2 regions of the Vibrio sp. 1580 genome follow, and region 1 is predicted to be linked to the other one. Evidence: predicted binding sites of a transcription regulator. Region 1 holds the regulator's gene; the other holds the start of a gene.

The links. The regulator CRP, encoded in region 1, controls carbon source genes, mostly activating them, when cyclic AMP is high. The targets are predictions, from matches to a motif close to TGTGANNNNNNTCACA.
Region 2: the regulator CRP is predicted to act here: its motif matches at 2,836-2,851, upstream of R7093_RS10245 (NupC/NupG family nucleoside CNT transporter).

Annotation. Positions count from the first base shown of each region.
Region 1 is NZ_JAWOVT010000021.1:29,290-34,933, reverse strand. Features, by position in the region: gene R7093_RS22270 (ABC transporter ATP-binding protein) at 1-120, shown strand, start outside; gene R7093_RS22265 (TIGR02444 family protein) at 117-605, shown strand; gene R7093_RS22260 (hydrolase) at 693-1,700, shown strand; gene R7093_RS22255 (YheU family protein) at 1,734-1,946, shown strand; gene R7093_RS22250 (phosphoribulokinase) at 2,072-2,941, shown strand; gene crp (cAMP-activated global transcriptional regulator CRP) at 3,182-3,814, shown strand; gene R7093_RS22240 (DUF1338 domain-containing protein) at 3,951-4,742, opposite strand; gene astD (succinylglutamate-semialdehyde dehydrogenase) at 4,991-5,644, opposite strand, start outside.
Region 2 is NZ_JAWOVT010000005.1:210,394-216,037, forward strand. Features, by position in the region: gene prfC (peptide chain release factor 3) at 150-1,739, shown strand; gene R7093_RS10235 (DUF5363 family protein) at 1,834-2,031, shown strand; gene R7093_RS10240 (TatD family hydrolase) at 2,018-2,791, shown strand; gene R7093_RS10245 (NupC/NupG family nucleoside CNT transporter) at 2,996-4,279, shown strand; gene R7093_RS10250 (hypothetical protein) at 4,638-4,772, opposite strand; gene deoC (deoxyribose-phosphate aldolase) at 4,863-5,639, shown strand.

The DNA.
Region 1 (5,644 bases):
AAACTTAACCAAGTGCTGGCACTTCAAGCTTCTAGTAAGGCTGAGCTCGAAGAAATTGAAATGGAATGGATGTCTGCTCAAGAAACATTGGAGCAGATGGAGCTAGAGTTTAATCAATGAGTAATCAACACGCTGAATACACACTCACCCTAGAACACCTTTGGCAGTTTAGTCTGCAATTTTATGGTGTGCGAGAAGTGAAAGAGGCGTGTTTATCATTACAGAACAACTACCACGGTAACGTGAACCTACTCCTGCTGCTCAGATGGCTCGATGAGCAGCAACTCATTTTCCAAGAAAAAGACTGGCCCTTGGTGCAAGACTGTCTAGGTAGAAGCGAAACTTTACTTCACTCCTTTCGCGACCTTCGTCGCCACCTTAAGTCTCAAGTCAATGACGCTTTGTATCGTGAGACCTTGCAGTTTGAGCTGCAACTAGAAAAGCAGCAACAAGCGGATTTGGTGGACTGCATTAACTCACTTACACTACTCAAAAATGATGGTGACCCACTGACGTTGAGATACTGTCGTCAACTCGGTGGGGAGCATTTGCAGCAAGCCTTTGCTATTCCGGTGCCAAACATTCAACCACCAAAACGCCCATAAATCTGTAGAATACCTATAATCTTTATAAAGGATTATATTAATAAGTTCTTCAACGGACACCGAAGGACCGCATAAGAGCAGTTAGGTATGACACAATTTTTCGCAGCCGCCGGGATCAAAAACCCGCATCTCCAAACGCTTTTGCCGCGTTTTATTCGCAAAAAAGCGTTATTTACGCCGATTTGGCAAACCCTCGATACATCCGATGGCGACTTTCTCGATCTCGCGTGGAGCGAGGACCCAACCCAAGAGCCTGCACAAAAAAAGCCGATTTTTGTTTTATTTCATGGGTTAGAGGGGTGCTTCTATAGCCCTTATGCCAATGGGTTAATGAATGCATTTGCTCAATCTGGATGGCTGTCGGTGATGATGCATTTTCGTGGCTGCAGCGGTAAACCAAACAAAAAAGCACGAGCTTACCACTCGGGTGAAGTGACGGATGCTCGTTACTTCCTAGAGCACCTTGAACAACGTTTTCCTGATAACCCCAAAGTTGCGGTTGGTATTTCTCTTGGCGGTAACATGTTGGCGAATTATTTAGCCCAATATAAAGACCACCCTTTTTTGAATGCAGCGACTATTATCTCAGCGCCTTTAGACCTAGCGGCGTGTGCAAACCGTATTGAACAAGGCTTTTCGAAAGTGTATCGCCGTTATCTGCTTTCTTCACTGAAACGTAACGCGTTACAAAAGCATCATCTATTGCATGGCGAGCTCGCTTTGTCCTACAACTCAATAAAACGTGTCACACGATTGTATGAATTCGATGATTTGATCACGGCACCACTGCACGGCTTTAAAGACGCACAAGATTATTACGATCAATGTTCTGGCTTAAGTAAACTACAGCAAATCACGCTACCCACACTGATCATCCATGCCAAAGACGATCCGTTCATGACCGATGATGTGATACCGAAGTTTGTTTTGCCAGATAACATTGATTACCGTCTCTTTGAACACGGTGGCCATGTTGGCTTCCTAACAGGAACGGCGTTAAAACCTAAGTTTTGGTTGGAGGAAGCGCTGCCCGCGTATTACGAAAGTATCGCCGCAGATTACCTTTCTGCTGTATCCAAGCAACGAACGCAGTAAACTAGCCGCTCATCATAAAAGTTAGAGGTATTTATGATCATTCCATGGCAAGACATTGCGCCGGAAACATTGGAAAACTTAATTCGTGAATTCGTCTTACGCGAAGGAACGGATTACGGAACCGTCGAGGTTTCTTTGCATGACAAAATTGATCAAGTTAAAGCTCAATTGGAAAAAGGTGAAGCGGTTATCGTGTTCTCTGAGCTACACGAAACCGTCGATATTCAGCATAAAACAAAATTTTAGACCCTTCACATTTTACCGTATCCCACTCGATGACAAGGTATTGTTACGTGCTATAGTGGGATATCGACCGTGCAGTAGTAACTCTACTGCACATTACAGGTAAGTAATTTTCGACAAGGTTTGTCATGTCAGCTAAACACCCAATTATTGCGGTTACTGGTTCGTCCGGTGCCGGCACGACCACTACATCTGAAGCCTTCCGTAAAATGTTCAATATGATGAACGTTAAACCCGCATGGGTTGAAGGCGATAGCTTCCATCGCTTTACTCGCCCAGAAATGGACATCGAAATTCGCAAAGCCCGCGAGCAAGGTCGACACATTAGCTACTTTGGCCCACAAGCTAATGACTTCCCGGGATTAGAAGAGTTTTTCCGTAAGTTCGGGCATGACGGCACTGGCAGCGTGCGCCGTTATCTGCACACGTTTGACGAAGCGGTTCCCTACAATCAAATGCCAGGCACGTTTACACCGTGGCAAGACTTACCCGAAAACAGCGACGTGCTGTTTTATGAAGGGTTACATGGTGGCGTGGTCGATGGAGATGTTAATGTTGCTCAACATGTGGATTTCTTAATCGGCATGGTGCCGATTGTGAACTTAGAGTGGATACAAAAATTCGTACGTGACACTCGCGATCGCGGCCATTCGCGTGAAGCGGTAATGGACTCAATCGTGCGATCCATGGACGATTACCTCAACTATATCACTCCGCAGTTTTCTCGTACTCACATCAACTTCCAGCGCGTACCGACCGTTGACACTTCCAACCCACTTAATGCAAAAGGCATCCCTAGTTTGGATGAGAGTTTTGTGGTGATTCGCCTACGCGGTATCAAGAATGTCGACTTCCCATATCTGCTGGCCATGATTGATGGCTCATTCATGTCACGCCACAACACGATTGTCGTACCCGGCGGTAAGATGAGCTTTGCAATGGAGCTCATAGTTCGGCCTATCCTACAACAGCTCATCGAAACAGGGAAAATTGGCTAAAAACCTGCCTGCGAAGATGTTTACTTTTCATACCGTGATCATGTGCACAGTTTTGCTTACAAAATCTCAATCATGGCACGATTAAAATCAAGAAATCGTTTTCGAAAAAGGATACTATTTCTTACCGAAACACAAGAGAGCTTGCAGCATATAAAAAGTGCTCTTATTCTAGTAGGCCTAATTCAGGCTTAGCTAAAATATGGATAGCGCAAGCGTACCCTGCAGAGGAAGTGAGATATTATGGTTCTAGGTAAACCTCAAACCGACCCAACATTAGAGTGGTTTCTTTCACACTGTCATATTCATAAGTACCCTTCAAAGAGCACGCTAATTCACGCGGGCGAAAAGGCAGAAACTTTGTACTACATCGTTAAAGGTTCTGTTGCGGTTCTTATCAAAGACGAAGAAGGTAAGGAGATGATCCTTTCTTACCTAAACCAAGGAGACTTTATTGGTGAACTTGGTCTATTCGAGGAAGACCAAGAGCGCACAGCTTGGGTTCGTGCTAAATCTCCTTGTGAAGTTGCTGAAATTTCTTTCAAGAAGTTCCGTCAGCTTATCCAAGTAAACCCAGACATCCTAATGCGTCTTTCTGCGCAGATGGCTCGTCGTCTTCAAGTAACTAGCCAAAAAGTGGGTGACCTGGCGTTCCTAGACGTAACTGGTCGTATCGCTCAGACGCTTCTGAACCTTGCAAAACAACCAGACGCAATGACTCACCCAGACGGCATGCAAATCAAGATCACTCGTCAAGAAATCGGTCAAATTGTTGGCTGTTCTCGTGAGACAGTAGGTCGTATCTTGAAGATGCTAGAAGAGCAGAACCTAATCTCTGCTCACGGTAAAACCATCGTGGTTTACGGTACTCGTTAATCTCGAACTAGAGTGACACGAACAAAATTATAAAAGCCACCAATGGCAACATTGGTGGCTTTTTATTTACTCATGACCAAATGAGATAGGGTGCAGCGAACACTAATGAGTAAGCTTAACAGGTTAACCCTAAAACTTAGCCATTCGTACTTTCAAAGATTTTGTCAGCTGAAGCGGCCACGAAACCTGGGTACAAATCACCATTTTCCATCGGATAGCGCTTAGCAAATTCATAAAACCCGCCAGGGATAATTTCAGTGCCTTCGCTAAAACGAACCGCTACTTTATCTGCCATGGTCGATGACTGCTCTAGCAACACCTCAGGAGTGCCCTTCACTTCACCACCATTTTCATTAATGGTAAACCCAGCGGTACGCAGATGATCGTTTACCTGCTTCACTTCTTCATATTCATTGAGCTGGTTAACGCTCACCGTGAAGTGGTTTGCTCCGTAACCATGCGCCGCAAGCCAAGATGCGTACTCACTTTCTTTAGCCAACGTTTGGTAATCAGCAAAGCTTAAATCCCACAAGCGTCCACCATGTAAGAATGCGCTATCGTTCAGCTTGTCAGCATCGACTTGTGCCACCAAATTTTTCACAATCTCTTGTAGCTCAGACGAGCACTCTTCAACTTTTAGCTCACTAATAAATACTTTAGGTTGCTTCGGATCTGGGTGCTCATAGTGCTTAGCAACCAGCTTTTTGCTTTCGAAAACGTAATCACCACACGCCTTGTAACCAATAGCTACAAATGGCTTAGCTAGAGTTTCAATACCAAGAGGCGCGATATTGAAGGTACGTAAAGCTATATGATCATTAATCAGAGGCTCATCTTCTTGAAGCAGCTGATGCACTTTAGCAGCCGAAGGGCAAAGACGTTGAATGTAATCTTGCCATAGCGATTCAAATAACACATCGGGCGTCATAACGACTCCTTGTTACGAGATGTAGAGTTTAAAGGTAAGCGGAAGTTGGCTGCTCGTTCACAACAAAAGTTGTCCAGAATAATGAACGAGCAACCATCAACCTGTGACGGTAAATGCCAGTCAGTCAACACGCTTTTCCGAGTCTTTGCTCACTTTTCGTGTTCTGCCAACGATCACTACAACCCATACCTAAATGATGCGCCGGCAAGGTGAGCCGCAATGCATAGTTGCGACTCTATTATTAAAACTTATAGCGCTACACCTGGACTCAATGTTGCAGGCAAGACAGTCTCTTGACCTTCCATTGATGCCATTGGGTACGCACAGTAATCTGCTGCGTAGTAAGCGCTTGGGCGCAAGTTACCCGACGCCCCCGGACCACCAAATGGCGCATCACCGCTTGCACCAGTGAGCTGGCGGTTACGGTTCACGATACCTGCACGAATGTGGTCAACGAAGTATTCCCATTCTTGGTCGTCGGTTGAGACCAAACCAGCAGATAAGCCAAAGCGCGTATCGTTTGCTAGCGCCACGGCTTTGTCTAACCCTTCGTAACGCACCACTTGCAGAAGTGGGCCGAAGTATTCTTCATCTGGTAACTCAGCAATGTTCGTTACATCAATGATGCCAGGAGAAACAAACGCCGCCTCTCCTGCTTTCGCTTCAATCAAGCTTTCACCGCCAAGAGACTGTAGATTAGCTTGTGCATCAAGAATAAACTTGGCTGCCGCGACCGAAATTTGCGGTCCCATAAATGGCGCAGGTTCTGCAAATGGTTGGTCTACGCGAATATTGCGTGTCGCTTCAACGAGTTTGGTGATAAGCGCATCGCCTTTTTCACCCAATGGCACATACAAACGACGAGCACACGTACAACGCTGCCCAGCACTGATAAACGCTGA
Region 2 (5,644 bases), on a different contig from region 1:
GCAGGTAAAGGCTGGTGAGCCGAGTAAATTCAGTTCATGTCTTTCCAGTTTGCTAGCACAGCGATAATAAGCGAGAATACCGCACAATATCGAATAGTAGATATGCTTGCCTATTTTGTGAGCATGAAAGTAATTTAGAAGATTAACTAATGTCAAATCCCCTTTTTTTAGGCGAAGTGTCTAAGCGCAGAACGTTCGCTATTATTTCTCACCCGGATGCGGGTAAAACCACCATTACTGAAAAAGTACTGTTATTCGGAAACGCGATCCAAAAAGCAGGTACGGTTAAAGGTCGTGGTAACGCACAGCACGCAAAATCAGACTGGATGGAAATGGAAAAGGAACGTGGTATCTCGGTTACCACTTCTGTAATGCAGTTCCCTTACAATGACTGTCTGGTAAACCTACTTGATACGCCTGGACACGAAGACTTCTCGGAAGATACATACCGTACGTTAACGGCAGTAGACTCGTGTTTGATGGTTATCGATGCGGCGAAAGGTGTCGAGGATCGTACACGTAAGCTGATGGAAGTAACGCGTCTGCGTGACACGCCAATCGTAACCTTCATGAACAAACTTGACCGTGACGTTCGTGATCCAATGGAAGTATTGGACGAGGTAGAAAACGAGTTGGGCATGATGTGTGCGCCAATTACATGGCCAATCGGCTGTGGTAAAGAATTTAAAGGTGTGTACCACATTCACCGTGATGAAACGATTTTATACGAATCAGGTCACGGTCATGAGATTCAAGAAGTTCGAATCATCAAAGGTCTCGATAACCCAGAGCTTGATGAAAAAGTTGGTGCAGGCCTTGCGGAAAGTGTTCGAGAAGAGCTTGAGCTTGTCATGGGTGCTTGCCCTGAGTTTGATTTGGAAATGTTCCTAACAGGTGACCTGACGCCAGTTTACTTCGGTACTGCATTAGGTAACTTTGGTGTGGATCATATGCTAGACGGTCTAACTGAATGGGCTCCAGCGCCGAAAACTCGTCAAGCGGTTGAACGTGAAGTTGAAGCGACTGAAGAGAAGTTCTCTGGTTTCGTATTTAAGATCCAAGCGAACATGGACCCAAAACACCGCGACCGTATCGCATTCATGCGTATTGTATCGGGCACTTACACGCAAGGTATGAAGATGAACCACGTTCGTCTTGGCAAGCAAGTGAGTATCTCTGATGCAGTAACCTTTATGGCTGGTGACCGTGCACGTGCAGAACACGCTTACGCCGGTGACATCATTGGTCTACACAACCACGGTACTATTCAGATTGGTGATACCTTTACGCAAGGTGAATCATTGAAGTTCTCTGGTATTCCGAACTTCGCTCCGGAACTATTCCGTCGTATTCGCCTGAAAGATCCACTAAAGCAGAAGCAGCTTCTCAAAGGTTTGGTTCAGCTATCAGAAGAAGGTGCGGTACAGGTATTCCGTCCTCTACAGAACAACGATCTGATCGTTGGTGCCGTTGGTGTACTTCAGTTCGATGTTGTTGTGGCTCGTTTGAAATCTGAGTATAACGTTGAAGCGATTTATGAAGGCATTAACGTTGCAACTGCGCGTTGGGTTGAGTGTGATGATGCGAAGAAACTGGATGAGTTCCAACGCAAGAATCAAGCGAACTTAGCATTGGATGGTGGTGATAATCTAACGTATATCGCTCCAACAATGGTTAACTTAAACTTAGCGAAAGAGCGTTTTCCTGACGTTGATTTCCGTGCGACACGTGAGCACTAATTTGCGCGGTTAGGGTAAGCCGTAACGCAAACTAGATTTTAAAACGCCCTTGGCTATAAACTTAGCCAAGGGCGTTTTTATATAAGGATAAGATATGAATTGGTTTAAACGTGGGCTAAAGCGTTACGACAACTGGTGTAAAGAGATGGGGTTAACTCCCGATCAGAAACGCAGTTGTGTCCCATATCGAAAAGACCCTGCCCATCAAACTGAAGAGAAGAGTGAAGCCCAACGATCTTCTGATTTTCTGCCCGCAGATACAGATAAAAAGCGTCAAGATGAAGCTCTTTGATACGCACTGCCACTTTGATTTTGATGTGTTTCAAGATGACTTTGCGCATCAACTTGAGCTTGCTCAAACGCAAGGTGTCGCGAGAATTTTGATTCCTTCCGTCGGTCCGCAAAATTGGGCTCGTATTCAAACCTTGGCAGAGCAACATGCTAATTTGTATTATGCGCTCGGCTTTCATCCGTATTTTCTTGAAGATAACGTTGAGCAGCACCTTACAGAGCTAGAAGGCTATCTAAATCAAAAAGGGCCACAGTGCGTGGCAATAGGAGAGTGTGGTTTAGATTTTGCCATTGATGTTGACCCACAGTTGCAAGAAAAGACACTTGAAGTTCAATTTGAGCTGGCTAGACGCTTCGAACTCCCAGTTATTTTACATAGCCGAAAAGCGCACAATCGCCTCATTCAAATGGTGAAAGCGGCGAATCTCCCTAGAGGTGGTGTGCTACACGCTTTTTCTGGGAGTTATCAGCAAGCCATGGAGTGGGTCAAATTAGGTTTTTTTATCGGTGTAGGAGGAACGATTACCTACCCAAGAGCCAAGAAAACACGCGACGCAATTCAAAAATTACCACTCGAAAACCTAGTAATCGAAACAGACGCACCAGATATGCCTATACTTGGATATCAAGGGGAGTCAAATCACCCAGCCAAACTCATTCACGTCTTTAATGAGCTCGTAGAGTTGCATAACGGCCGAAAGCAATCGATTGCCTCTCAACTGTGGAAAAATAGCAATTTTGCTTTCTCGATATGTGAATAAAATCTAAAGATGTGGTTTGAAATCGAAAACGTTTTCCTGCTTATTGTGAATTAACTCACAAAGCTGGTTGAATCAATCATGAATCTTATAGGAAAGTGTGAGGCTGGCATTACTTTAATTGATTCTGCATGAGTATAATTGCCCCCGCTTTATAGCTCCATTTTGTAACACGCCAATAAATAACTTATAAGGAAGTCATAAACTATGAGCCTGTTTATGAGCCTAATCGGTATGGTAGTGCTTCTTGCGATTGCAGTGGCATTTTCTAACAACCGAAAAGCTATCAACTTTAGAACTGTGGGTGGCGCATTCGCTATCCAATTCGCATTAGGTGCATTTGTTCTGTATGTACCTTGGGGCCGTGATCTACTAAACGGTTTCTCTTCAGGTGTTTCTAACGTTATCAACTACGGTAACGATGGTTCATCATTCCTGTTCGGTGGTCTTGTTTCTGACAAGATGTTCGAAGTATTCGGCGGCGGCGGTTTCATCTTCGCATTCCGTGTTCTTCCTACACTGATCTTCTTCTCTGCACTGATTTCAGTTCTTTACTACATTGGCGTTATGCAATGGGTTATCAAGATTCTTGGTGGCGCACTACAAAAAGCGCTAGGCACTTCTCGTGCGGAATCAATGTCAGCGGCAGCTAACATTTTCGTAGGTCAAACTGAGGCACCTCTAGTTGTTCGCCCATTCGTTCCAAAAATGACTCAATCAGAGCTATTCGCGGTAATGTGTGGTGGTCTAGCTTCTGTTGCTGGTGGTGTACTAGCTGGTTACGCATCTATGGGTGTTCCACTAGAGTACCTAGTTGCGGCATCATTCATGGCAGCACCAGGTGGTCTACTGTTCGCTAAAATCCTTCACCCAGAGACTGACCAGCCTCACGAAAGTATCGAAGAAGCGATGGACGGCGGTGACGACAAACCAGTTAACGTAATCGACGCAGCTGCGGGCGGTGCGGCTTCTGGTCTACAACTTGCGCTTAACGTAGGTGCAATGCTAATCGCATTCGTTGGTCTAATCGCGCTAATCAACGGTATGCTAGGTGGCATCGGTGGTTGGTTCGGCATGCCAGAACTAACACTAGAGCTAATCCTAGGTTACGCGTTCTCTCCACTAGCATTCCTAATCGGTGTTCCATGGGCAGAAGCTGTAACAGCTGGTTCATTCATCGGTCAGAAAATCGTAGTGAACGAATTCGTTGCTTACTTGAACTTCACACCATATCTAGGTGAAAACGCTCAAGTAATCGCGGCAACTGGTGAAGTAATGTCTGAGAAGACAACAGCTATCATCTCATTCGCACTATGTGGTTTCGCGAACCTTTCTTCTATCGCGATTCTACTTGGTGGTCTAGGTAGCCTTGCACCAAACCGTCGTAGTGACATCGCTCGCATGGGTGTTAAAGCAGTTCTTGCAGGTACGTTGTCTAACCTTATGGCAGCGACAATTGCAGGCTTCTGCTTAAGCCTTGCAGCACTATAATTAGAATCGGTTCTTAATATATAGACGCCGTTTTACATCATGCCCTGTAGCAAGAGATTGCTGCGGGGCATTTTTCGTTTTTCGGGCTCCAAAATTTCATCGGGTGTTTGCCTTAGTCGAGGTATTACGCAGTCAATGGAATAGGGGCTAGGAAATTTTGAGATACAAACCGTTTGCGCTCTATTTGGTGCTACAGTTTTGCGGTGAAACTCTATAATGTATTAATCACAGGATAGTGGTTAAGCTTGATTCTTAATCACGTAATGAATATTACATAATCGATGGGCAAATGAATTGCCCTGCAATATCAGATCTAATAGGCGTTTTGCTTTGTGATGTGATATTAAAGACACCGCAATCATAGATTGTTGTGCCATAGGCCAAACTGGTACTGTGCGGTGACAAGGATAGCAATTGGCATATGATAAATTTTCGCTGTATATGCCGAGTCTTCAGGGAACCAAGTCCGTTCATTAATAGACTGTTTAGCCATTTACTCACATTGTCTCGACTTGTTGATTATAGTTAAAGACGTGATGTAAGGCTGAGTAGTGAATTTTTTGAATATTGATCGGAGATAGAAATGAGCGATTTAAAAGCAGCAGCGCTACGTGCACTTAAACTTATGGACCTAACTACGTTGAATGACGATGACACTGATGCAAAAGTGATCTCACTATGTCATGACGCGAAAACAGCAGTAGGCAACACAGCTGCAATTTGTATTTACCCTCGCTTTATTCCTATTGCTAAGAAGACACTTCGTGAGCAAGGTACGCCAGAGGTTCGTATTGCAACAGTAACGAACTTCCCACATGGTAACGACGACATTGAAATCGCAGTTGCTGAAACAAAAGCGGCGGTTGCTTACGGTGCAGACGAAGTTGACGTAGTTTTTCCTTACCGCGCGCTAATGGCGGGTGATGAGAAAGTAGGCTTCGAACTAGTTAAGCAATGTAAAGAAGCTTGTGGTGACATTCTTCTTAAAGTGATCATCGAAACAGGTGAACTAAAAGAAGAAGCACTAATCAAGAAAGCATCTCAAATCTGTATTGAAGCAGGTGCTGACTTCATTAAAACTTCAACTGGTAAAGTGCCAGTAAACGCAACACCAGAATACGCTCGCATGATGCTTGAAGTTATTCGCGACATGGGTGTTGCAGAAACTGTTGGTTTCAAACCAGCAGGTGGTGTGCGCACTGCTGAAGACGCAGCAGCATACCTAGCAATGGCTGACGAAATCCTAGGTGACAACTGGGTTGATGCTCGTCACTACCGTTTTGGTGCGTCTAGCCTGCTAACCAACCTACTAAATACATTAGAAGTATCGGACGACGTCGCTGATCCAACAGCGTACTAATTCCA